2 regions of the Pseudarthrobacter sp. IC2-21 genome follow, and region 1 is predicted to be linked to the other one. Evidence: riboswitches for the same ligand, from Rfam matches in the RefSeq annotation. Region 1 holds a riboswitch; the other holds the start of a gene.
The links. A riboswitch is a leader RNA that binds a small molecule or an ion and turns the genes downstream of it on or off. The one in region 1 is predicted to bind S-adenosylmethionine.
Positions count from the first base shown of each region.

Region 2: linked by a shared signal. The riboswitch ahead of SBP01_RS02525 (cobalamin-independent methionine synthase II family protein) and the one ahead of SBP01_RS12340 (aminotransferase class V-fold PLP-dependent enzyme) in region 1 are both predicted to bind S-adenosylmethionine.

Region 1 is NZ_CP139145.1:2,678,340-2,684,030, forward strand. It holds gene aroA (3-phosphoshikimate 1-carboxyvinyltransferase) at 1-938, shown strand, start outside; gene SBP01_RS12330 (ribosome small subunit-dependent GTPase A) at 922-2,037, shown strand; gene hisN (histidinol-phosphatase) at 2,092-2,904, shown strand; SAM riboswitch class IV at 3,064-3,177, shown strand; gene SBP01_RS12340 (aminotransferase class V-fold PLP-dependent enzyme) at 3,213-4,652, shown strand; gene SBP01_RS12345 (MFS transporter) at 4,681-5,691, opposite strand, start outside.
Region 2 is NZ_CP139145.1:532,536-538,226, reverse strand. It holds gene SBP01_RS02545 (hypothetical protein) at 1-572, opposite strand, end outside; gene SBP01_RS02540 (RNA polymerase sigma factor) at 569-1,120, opposite strand; gene SBP01_RS02535 (YegP family protein) at 1,370-1,741, opposite strand; gene SBP01_RS02530 (adenylosuccinate synthase) at 1,977-3,266, opposite strand; SAM riboswitch class I at 3,525-3,626, shown strand; gene SBP01_RS02525 (cobalamin-independent methionine synthase II family protein) at 3,637-4,845, shown strand; gene SBP01_RS02520 (uracil-DNA glycosylase) at 5,058-5,691, shown strand, end outside.

The DNA of each region.
Region 1 (5,691 bases):
TCAAGGGGCTCGGCGTGGCCGTGACAACGGACGACGGCGGGACCCCCTCCTCGCTGCCGTTCACCGTGGAAGGCACGGGGGAAGTCCGCGGCGGCCACCTGGTCATTGATGCCAGCGGCTCGTCCCAGTTCGTTTCGGCCCTGCTGCTGGTGGGCGCAAGGTTCACCGAGGGGCTCCACCTCGAGCACGTGGGCAAACCCGTGCCCAGCCTCGACCACATCACCATGACCGTGGCGGTCCTCCGCGGCGCCGGCGTCTCCGTTGACGATTCCACGCCCAACCACTGGGTGGTGGCACCGGGACCCATCCGCGCCTTCGATCAGCGCATCGAACAGGACCTCTCGAACGCGGGCCCCTTCCTGGCCGCCGCTTTGGCCACCCGGGGGACTGTGCGGATCCCGGACTGGCCGGCCAAAACCACCCAGGTGGGCGACCAGTGGCGCAGCATCCTTGCAGAAATGGGGGCGGACGTCAGCCTGGCCGACGGCGTCCTGACTGTCACCGGCGGACCCGAGATCAAGGGTGCGGACTTCGACGAGACCAGTGAGCTCGCCCCCACCGTAGCCGCTCTGTGCGCACTGGCCACGAGTCCGTCCCGGCTCACCGGCATCGCACATTTACGCGGCCATGAGACGGACCGGCTCGCGGCGCTGGTCACTGAAATCAACCGCCTCGGCGGTGATGCGGAAGAAACCAGCGACGGCCTGGTGATCCGTCCGGCCAAGCTGCGCGCCGGCGTGGTCCACAGTTACGCCGACCACCGGATGGCCACCGCCGGGGCGATTCTGGGCCTGGCCGTGCCGGGCATTGAAGTGCAGGACATCGGAACCACTGCCAAGACCATGCCCGAGTTCCCGCAGATGTGGGCGGAAATGGTGGCGCAAAACGCGGTTCCCGCCGACGCAACGGAAGGTTCCAGCGGTGGCGCGCAGCACTGATTCGTGGGATGAGTCCGACGTCCGGATCCGTCCCAGCAAAAAGGGCTCCCGGCCCCGCACCAAGGACCGACCCAGCCATGACGACGCCGTGACCGGCCGCATCATCACGGTGGACCGCGGACGCTACACCGCCGTGGTGGGCGAGGACTCGGGTGACGAACGGATCATTATCGCCGCACGGGCCCGTGAGCTGCGACGCTCCCCCGTCGTGGCCGGCGATTTCGTCTCCCTCGTCGGAGACGTCTCCGGCGAGCCCGACACCCTCGCCCGGCTGGTCCGGATCCAGGACCGCCGCACCCTGCTGCGCCGCAGCGCCGATGACACGGATCCGATCGAACGCGCGGTGGTGGCCAACGCAGATCAGCTCGTGGTGGTGGTGGCAGCCGCCAACCCGGAGCCACGCACCGGATTCATCGACCGCGCCCTGGTGGCAGCGTACGACGCCGGGATCGAGCCACTGCTGCTCGTCACCAAGGCGGACGTCAAGGATCCAGCGGAACTGCTGGCGAATTATGAGCACCTGGACTTCCCGGTCATCATCAGCCGGACAGCCGACTCCGCCGCTTCCGGCATCGACGCGCGCTCCGACGACGGGCTGTCGGCCCGGCTGGACAGTGACGCTGTGTCGCAGCTTCGCGCGTATCTGGACGGCAAGGTCACGGTGATGCTCGGCCATTCCGGCGTCGGCAAGTCCACCATGGTCAACGCGCTCACCGGCGCCGAACGGGCAACGGGCGGCGTGAACGCGGTGACGGGCCGCGGCCGCCACACGTCGTCGTCGGCCCTGGCCCTGAAACTGACCGATGCTCCGGCGGGCAGTTGGATCATCGACACCCCCGGTATCCGTTCGTTCGGCCTGGCGCACGTGGACCCGGATCGGATCCTGCGGTCCTTCCCGGACCTGGAGCCTGGCACTGATGCCTGCGAGCGTGGCTGTAAACACAACTCTGCTGCGGTCAATTGCGGCTTGGACTCATGGGTGGCCGAGGGAAAGGCCGGTCCAACCGGCCCCGCCCGGCTGGCCTCACTGCGGCGGCTGCTGGGTTCTGACCCGAGGCTTGTAGGCCAGGAAAGCAAGGAGCTCGGCACCGTCGGCTAGCGTGCGGACGCCCACCTCCCCAACGCCGCGGCGGTTTGACGGTAGTTTGGAACCATGATCCAACCCGCTTCGAGCTACAACGATGACCTGCGCCTGGCCCATGTGCTGGCCGATTCCGTGGATGACCAGACCATGAGCCGCTTCAAGGCCCTGGACCTGCACGTCGAGACCAAGCCTGACCTGACGCCGGTCACCGACGCGGACAAGTCTGCCGAAGAGGCCATCCGCGGCCAGCTGTCCCGCTCACGCCCCCGGGATGCGGTGCTCGGCGAGGAATTCGGCAGTTCCGGGCACGGCTCCCGGCGTTGGATCATTGATCCGATCGATGGCACCAAGAACTTTGTCCGTGGTGTCCCCGTGTGGGCCACCCTGATCGCCCTGGTGGATGAGGGGGAACCCGTGGTTGGCGTTGTCAGTGCTCCTGCGCTCGGCAAGCGCTGGTGGGCCGCGAAAGGCGCCGGCGCGTACATGGGCAGGTCCCTTGCCGCGGCAACCCGGCTCCGCGTCTCGAACGTTTCCAACCTTGCGGATGCCTCGCTGTCCTACTCGAGCCTGAGCGGCTGGAAGGAGCGCGGGAATCTGGACGAGTTCCTGGGCCTGACCGAGGACGTGTGGCGTACACGGGCGTACGGCGACTTCTGGTCCTACTGCATGGTGGCTGAGGGCTCCGTTGACATTGCCTGCGAGCCGGAGCTGAACCTCTACGACATGGCGGCGCTGGTGCCCATCGTCGTTGAAGCCGGCGGCCGTTTCACCTCGCTGGAGGGCCAGGACGGGCCCTTCGGCGGCAACGCGCTGGCCACCAACTCCATCCTCCACTCCGAGGTACTCAAGCGGCTGAACCCGGAACTGGACGACCTGCTGTAAGCCCGCATTTCCGAATTATCGTCGGCGGGCCCCTCCTTTCGGAGGTGCCCGCCGTTCGCATCTTCGGGGATTCTGCCAATTCCGGAACTCACGTAACAAAGCCCTTAACATTCCGCCACGCTTTTTCGCTGCGGCGGGCATGTCCTACGCTCTTTAACAGGTCACGAGTGCCAGCGCTAAACCCCGGTTTGCTGGCCGGCAACCCTCCATTCGCGGCGGGGTGCCCCGGGTGACGACCAGGCCGCTCCTCAATGGACCCGGCAAGCGCGGATTCCCGGCACCGGGAGTCCTTTTAAAGTGAGGTCTCCGTGACAACTGCCACCGTCTCCCCCGCCGTCCAGAACAGCCATACCGTCCAGAACAGCCGTGCGGCAGCAGCTGCGGGTGAAAGCGCAGCGAGTGCCGGACGCCCCCTCGCCGCCGTCACCGGCGCTGAAATTCAAGCGCCGCTGATCCAGGGCGGGCAGGTTCGCTACGCCAACCTCGATTACGGCGCGTCAGCTCCTGCCCTGTCCGTCGTGTCGGCCTACCTCAACGAGATCCTGCCGTTCTACGCCAGTGTGCACCGCGGTGCCGGCTACGCGTCGCAGCTCAGCACATCCGTCTACGAGAACGCCCGGAACATCGTGCGGGACTTCGTGGGCGGGCGCCCGGACGACTCCGTTATCTTCACCCGCAACACCACCGACTCGCTGAATCTTCTCGCCGGCTGCCTGCCGCACACGGACGGCCGGCCCGACGGCGACGTCCTGTACCTGGACATCGAGCACCACGCCAACCTTCTGCCCTGGCAGGGTGTTCCGCACCGCAGCGTAGTGGCTGCACCCACCATCGCCGGAACCGTCGAAGCCCTCCGCGCCGAACTTCAGGAGGGCCGGGTCAGCCTGCTCGCTGTCACCGGCGCCTCCAACGTCACCGGTGAGATCCTTCCGATCGGTGTCCTCGCCGACCTGGCCCACCAATACGGGGCACGCATTGTGGTGGACGCCGCGCAACTCGCACCGCACCGGCGCATTGATATCAGCACTGACAACGTGGATTACCTGGCCTTCTCCGGCCACAAGCTCTACGCGCCGTTCGGGTCAGGCGTCCTGATTGGGCGAAGTGACTGGCTTGATGCCGGCACTCCGCACCTGGCCGGCGGGGGCGCAGTCAGGGAGGCAAAGCTCGACGGCGTCAGCTGGGCCACCGGACCGGCCCGGCACGAGGGGGGCTCACCGAACGTCCTGGGTGCGGCCACGCTGGCCCGCGCCACCCAGGTCATCGCGTCCCTGGACCAGGACCGCTGGCATGCCCATGAGGCGGCCATCAGGTCGTTCCTGGTGGAGGGACTGCAGAAGGTCGACGGCGTCACGGTCCACCAGATCTTCTCGGACACCGATCCGGGGACTGACACGATCGGCGTCGTAAACTTCTCCGTGGCCGGCTACGACGCGGGATTGGTTGCCGCCTATCTTTCGGCAGAGCACGGTGTGGGCCTGCGGGACGGCCGCTTCTGCGCGCACCCGCTGCTGAAGCGCCTGGGTCTTCCATCCGGATCGCTGCGGGCAAGTTTTGGTGTGGGGTCCCGGCTGGAGGACGCTGAACGGCTGCTGGCCGGCCTGGAGCAGCTGCGCCGCGCCGGCCTGGGCTGGGACTACGTGGTGGATTCGGGCCGCTGGGTTCCGGCCAACGACACCCGGACCTACCCCCACTGGGCACCAAATACACCCGGCACTGCCGGGGCCGCGCCCTGCCTCGACGACTGATCCTACGGCTGGCTCCTACGTCCGGGCCCTACGGCTGGGCCTGGGCAGCGGCGCTGCCTGTAGGCGCCGCGGTCCGCGCCGGGTTTCTGATGCCCGCTGCCGAGACCGCACCACCAATGACCAGCAGGATGCCGGTGGCGATCAGCACCCGGTGGAATCCGTCCAGGTCCAGCTGCTTCCCGGCGATGAGTCCGACGAGAGCGATGCCCACCAGGCCCGCCACCCTGGCGACTGCATTGTTTACTGCTGAGCCGATGCCTGACTGCTGTTCAGAGATCGAGCCCAGTATCGCCGCGGTCAGCGGCGCAACTGTTGCCGAGAGCCCCACCCCGAAGAGGACGATGCCGGGCAGCAGCTGGGACCAGTAGTTGACCGGTGTTTGCGATGACACCATGAGGAAGTAGCCGAGGCCCGCGCCGGCAGGTCCGAGAGCCATGAACCACCGCGGGCCATGGCGGCCGGCGAGGGAACCGAACCAGGAAGACAGGAAGATGCTGAGCAGGCTGACCGGCAACAGCGCGAGCGCGGCGAGGGTCGCCGAGTATCCGGCCACCTGCTGCAGGAAAAGTACAACGATGAATCCGCCGATGGAGAGCGCGGCATAGATGAACGTCGTAGCCAGGTTTCCTGCCGCAAAGTTCCGGACGGCGAACAGGTTCAGCGGCATGAGCGGCTGTTTGACCCGTGCCTGGCGCCAGATGAACGCCGCAAAGCAGAGGCCTCCCAGGATCAGGGGCCATACTATGCCCGGGCTTCTCCACCCCTGGGTGGCCTGTTCGATCAAGGCATAGACCGGCCCGGCAAGACCCAGCACGCACAGCACGGCCCCGGCATAGTCAATCCGCACCCCGGCCTCGCGGACATCACGGGTGCGAAGCACCGCCAGGAGATACAACGTCACTGCAATCGGTGCAACGTTGATGCCAAACACCCAGCGCCACCCGACAGAATCCACCAGGAGTCCACCCACGAGCGGCCCGGCGATGAAGGCAACAGTGGTACCGGCGGTCCACTGTCCAATGGCCCGGGCCCGGGACGG
Region 2 (5,691 bases), 2.1 Mb from region 1:
CGGTCCGCGGCATCGTGCTTGTCGCCCCGTCCGGAGTTGGCCGTTTCCGCCTCTGCGGATGTTTCGGCATCAGACCCCGACTGCTCCTGCCCGGCAACGCTACGTTCGGCAGGTTCCGAATCCGGTTGTCCGGGGCCGGCAGGCGCCGCATCCCCGGCGCCGGACTCCTGCGCGGCCGTCCCGGTCTGACTATCTGCGGGACCGCCGGCGGCCAGAGTTCCCGCAATGGTCCATTCAGGGGCCCAGTCCTGCAACATCTGCTGGATGGAGGCGCTGGCATGCACTTTCGGCGTGGACACCGTCGCTGCCACTCCGCTGACACCCAACCCCATACCGGCGATCACGGCAAGGCCCACGGCAGCCGTACGGTGCCTGCGGCGCAGCCGGTGGCGGACCAGCAGGGTGGTCTGTGCCGAGAGGAGCGCAGCCAGGTCAGGGCGCGGCTCAGGGACCGGCAGGGACCCGAGGGCTCCGAACGAGACCAGGGCGGCACGGAGCGCCGGGTCGGTTTCGCCGGCGTCGTGCAGCATTTCGTCCACGGTATCGAGCAGGCTGCTGGTGTTGGCCATCATGGCGTTACGTACTCCTTCACTGCGGCCTGCTCGCGCAGCCGGATCAGTGCGCGGCGCTGCAGCTGTTTGACGGCGCCGTTGCTTTTTCCCATCACTTCCGCTGACTGTTCGACAGTCAGGCCCGCCACCAGGCGGAGGGTCAGGACCTCCCGTTGCTCATCCGGGAGGACGCTGAGGAGGTCCTGTACCTCCTGCGGGGCGATGCGCTCCATCACCGTGTCTTCGGCTGATGTCTCTTCCCGCCCGTCCAGGTCGGGTTCGAACGGAAGCTCAAGGGGCGCCCGCCGCCGGCGCCGGTGGTCGTCCACCATCCGGGCGTGGGCCACCGAGAAGACGAAGGTCCGCAGCCCGGCCACGCCACCGGTGACCGTTTCCAGCCGCGGCAGGACGGCGAGGAACACTTCCTGCATAACAGCCTCCGGATCTTCTACCCCGCGGGCTGTGAGGTAGCCCAGGACCTGCCCTGCGTAGGTTCGGTACACAACGTTGAAAAGTTCCGGATCCCGGGCACGCGCACGCAAGGCAGCGTCTGTCAGCGCATCGATCACGGACGTAGGGCCTTCGTTGGGGGGACGGTGTTCCCGCTAACTTTACCCTCCGGTAACCGCATGGCCCCGGAACAACGTGTGTACCCGCGAGGAACAAAAGAGCCAGTCTGAAACCTGATGGGGGACAAGTTTCAGACCGGCGCTTCATAGGGGTAATCGTTCCGGACCTGCCGGGGGTTACGCGCTCTCGGAAAAAGATTTGGAAACTTTCGGAGCTGCCCCGGCCCGGGGACCCGGAGCCGTGCCTATCTAGACGGCGCCCGTCCAGCGGGCCCCGGAAATCCGTCCCCGCACCGCGTTGAAGTGGGCGAAGGCGCGGACCCGGCTGACCGGCACAAACTGCTCGTCGCAGGCCTGCTGGGCAGCGTCCTGAGTCATGGCGGCCGGTGCGGTGACGTGCAGCACCGGAACCGGGGCGTGGACCGGCGTCTGCCCGGGCGCGGCGGAGAGGTCGGTGACGAGCCCCGTTCCTGCGCATTCCCGGACGGCGGCAATGCCGGCCGCCACCGCAGGCCGGTCCTGGAAAGCTCCGGACACGGCCATCACCGTACCGTCCGGAGCCTTGAGCCTGAACCGGAATTGTGAGTCCGCATCGAGAAAAACCTCAAACATGCCGGCCATGACAACATCCTTCCGGTTCGTGCTGATTGGGTCATTCCGTGTTAAAAAGTCTGCTGGCCGCGGCTGCACCCTCACAAGACCGGCACCGTTAACCCTGTGTAAATTGCATCCATCCACACACAACGACGGCGGCGGACCACCCCTCAGGGTGACCCGCCGCCGTCGAACGTCCTCCCCGCTACCTCCCCAATCCCGCAAGCTCGATTGGGGCCCCTCGGTAGCGTGGGCCCACGTGTCAGTCGTTGATGAGGTCGTGGACCACGATGGTCTGGTCACGGTCCGGGCCAACGCCGATTGCGGAGAAGCGGGTGCCGGAGAGCTTTTCCAGGGCCAGCACGTAGTTGCGGGCGTTCTCCGGGAGGTCCTCCAGGGTCCGGGCGCCGGTGATGTCCTCGGTCCAGCCGTCGAAGTACTCGAAGATCGGCACAGCATGGTGGAACTCGGTCTGGGTCATGGGCATTTCGTCGTGGCGGATGCCGTCAACGTCATACGCCACGCAGACCGGGATTTGCTCAATGCCGGTGAGGACGTCCAGCTTGGTGACGAAGTAGTCCGTGAAGCCGTTGACGCGGGATGCGTGGCGGGCCAGCACGGCGTCGTACCAGCCGCAGCGGCGCGGCCGTCCGGTGTTCACGCCGAACTCGCCGCCGGTCTTCTGCAGGTACATCCCCATCTCGTCGAAGAGCTCCGTGGGGAACGGACCGGCACCGACGCGGGTGGTGTAGGCCTTGATGATGCCGATGGACCGCGAGATGCGGGTGGGGCCGATGCCCGAGCCAACGGACGCGCCGCCGGCAGTCGGGTTGGAGGAGGTGACAAAGGGGTAGGTGCCGTGGTCCACGTCCAGGAAGGTTGCCTGGCCGCCTTCCATCAGAACCACTTTGCCCTCGTCCAGGGCGTTGTTGAGGACCAGGGTGCTGTCGATGACCAGGGGACGCAGGCGCTCGGCAAAGGAGAGGAAGTAGCTGACAATCTCTTCCACCTCGATGTCGCGGCGGTTGTACACCTTGACCAGCAGTTCATTCTTCTGGCGCAGTGAGCCCTCCACCTTCTGGCGGAGGATCGACTCGTCAAAGACGTCCTGGACCCGGATGCCCAGGCGGGCCACCTTGTCCATGTAGGCAGGGCCGATGCCGCGGCCGGTGGTGCCGATGGCGCGGCTGCCGAGGAAACGCTCGGTCACCTTGTCCAGCACCTGGTGATAGGGCGCAACCAGGTGGGCGTTGGCGGAAACCCGGAGCTTGGAGGTGTCCGCGCCCCGGGCCTCCAGGCCGTCGATTTCCTGGAAGAGGGCCTCAAGGTTCACCACGCAGCCGTTGCCGATGATCGGAACCGCGTTGGGGCTCAGGATTCCGGCCGGAAGGAGCTTGAGCTCGTACTTCTCACCGCCTACGACGACGGTGTGCCCGGCGTTGTTGCCGCCGTTGGGCTTCACGACGTAGTCAACACGCCCGCCTAGAAGGTCGGTTGCTTTGCCTTTTCCTTCGTCGCCCCACTGGGCTCCTACGATCACGATTGCTGGCATGGGATCCTCCCCCATTCTTTCGGGCCGGTCCCGGAGGGATTACCAGGGCTCAGCGCCGTACATGAGAATGCCCCGAAGTTTCAGGTGCTGTCCGCCGGGAGGCGACGCAAACGCAAGAGTTCCGGGGCCCTTACCACCCAAGTTTAGCCGATGACGGACTTTGTCCCCCCGTCCGGCCCGGGGGGACCGGCAGGAAGACACAATCGACATATAGCCGGGACGACTTGCCGAGGGCCGTCAGATCGAATTAAGTGGGAGAACCCATCCGGAGCGGCCGAGAGACCTGGCTCGTTGACACCGCAGCAACCTCGGGGGCGGCGTTGCTGTCCGCGGAGGTGCTACTGCCAGGACCGATGGAAAGGAAGCTTCCATGCCCCTGAACACTGACCACGTCCGCGTGACCCATGCAGGTTCTTTGCCCCGCACCCCTGAGCTGATTGCGGCAAATGAGGCCAAGGAGTCCAGCGGGGTCACGCCGGAATTCCTGGAGCTCCTGAAATCCTCGGTCGTGGACGTGGTCCAGCGGCAGAAGGACCTCGGCATTGATATCCCGAACGACGGGGAATACGGGCATGCCATGTCCAGCACGGTGGACTACGGCGCCTGGTGGAATTACTCGTTCTCCCGCTTGGGGGGCCTGGAGCCGACCAACGTGGACCGCTGGGCTGACGCCGAGGTTCACCGGTCCTCGCCCGGCAATATTGTGCTCACGTCCTTCCCGGACCGGCGGGACCGGAAGAAGTTCAACGATGCCTATAACGACCCCTCCTCAGGCATCCTGTCCCACCGCAAGAGCGTCGCACAGCCCAAGATAGTTGCTCCGTTGACGTACACCGGCCAGGACCTGGTGGCCTCGGACGTCGCCAACCTGAAGGCAGGGCTTGCTGCCGCAGGCCTTTCTGACGGTTTTGTGGCGTCGCTCTCTCCGGGCTCCTGCGCCCGGGTGTCCAACGAGTACTACAAGACCGACGAGGAACTGGTCTACGCGTGCGCGGACGCGATGCGGGAAGAGTACAAGGCGATCATCGATGCGGGCCTGACGGTCCAGCTGGATGACCCGTCGTTGGCCGAGAGCTGGGACCAGATCAACCCTGAACCGTCGCTGGAGGATTACCTCAAATTCATCCAACTGCGCGTCGAGGCCACCAACTGGGCCCTCCGCGGCCTGCCCGAAGAACAGATCCGGCTGCACGTCTGCTGGGGTTCGTGGCACGGACCGCACACTACCGACATTCCTTTTGCGGACATCATCGGCTCGGTGCTGCAGGTGAACGCAGGAGCGTACTCTTTCGAAGCAGCCAATGTCCGCCATGAACACGAATGGCGCATCTGGGAGGACACCAAGCTCCCGGAAGGCAAGGCCATCATTCCCGGCGTGGTGTCCCACGCCACCAACGTCGTGGAGCACCCTGACCTCGTGGCCGACCGGATTGTCCGTTTCGCCGAACTGGTCGGCCGGGAAAGCGTCATCGCGTCCACCGACTGCGGGCTGGGCGGCCGGGTCCATCCGCAGATTGCCGTGGCCAAGCTGGAAGCCCTTGGGGAGGGCGCCCGCCGCGCCACCAAACGGCTCTGGTAGGTTCCTGACCGCTTACCACCCGCCGGGCGCCGTCCACTTGCAAGTTAGTGGAGGGCGCCCGGCGTTTCGTTTCGCCGGGCTTGATAGACTGGTGTAGATCGACTAGGAATCGGTCCACACCACATTTCAAACCATCCCGGAATGGTCGCGTCCCCCTGCGCCCATTTTCCGGATTGGCGCAGCACCGAGCCCCGCAGGAGATTTTGCACTATATGACAGCCCTGGCCCCCGAATCCCTCCGTGAACAACTCATGAGCCGCCGTTACGAGCCCAATGTCGCGGCCGTCAACGAGCTGTGCGATTCCCTGCAGAGCGTCAAGCCCCACACCGAAGTTCCGTACGTCGACCCCATGCACGACATCGACGAGTGCCGCATCATCAGCCTGTACTCCAACATCGGGGAAGCGGACCCCTCCGGCTTCATCACCGCCGGCGACGACGACGCCGCCACCCGGATGCTCGGCATCCAGTGGAAGCTGGGCCTGCGCCCGGAGTTCGTGATGCCGTGGAACGTCCACCCGTGGCACACCCCCGGCGAGGTCAACGGCAAGTTCACGCCGGACCAGATCTCCTCGGGCCTCAAGCCGCTGCTCAAGTTCCTGGCCCTGGTCCCCCGCGCCTCGGTGATCGTGGCCCATGGCACCGAAGCCAACCGCCTCGCCAACCTGCTGCTGAAGACCGAGGTGCCCATGATCTGGCGCCGCGGCCTGAAGACCTACAAGGTCCGGTCCCTCAGCGGCCGTGCATTCGCCGGAACCCCTGCCCGGCAGGAACAGTACCTCGAGGAAATGCGCGTCGTTTACGCTGACGCCATGGCCCGCACCGGCCTGGCAAAGGCCGCCAGCT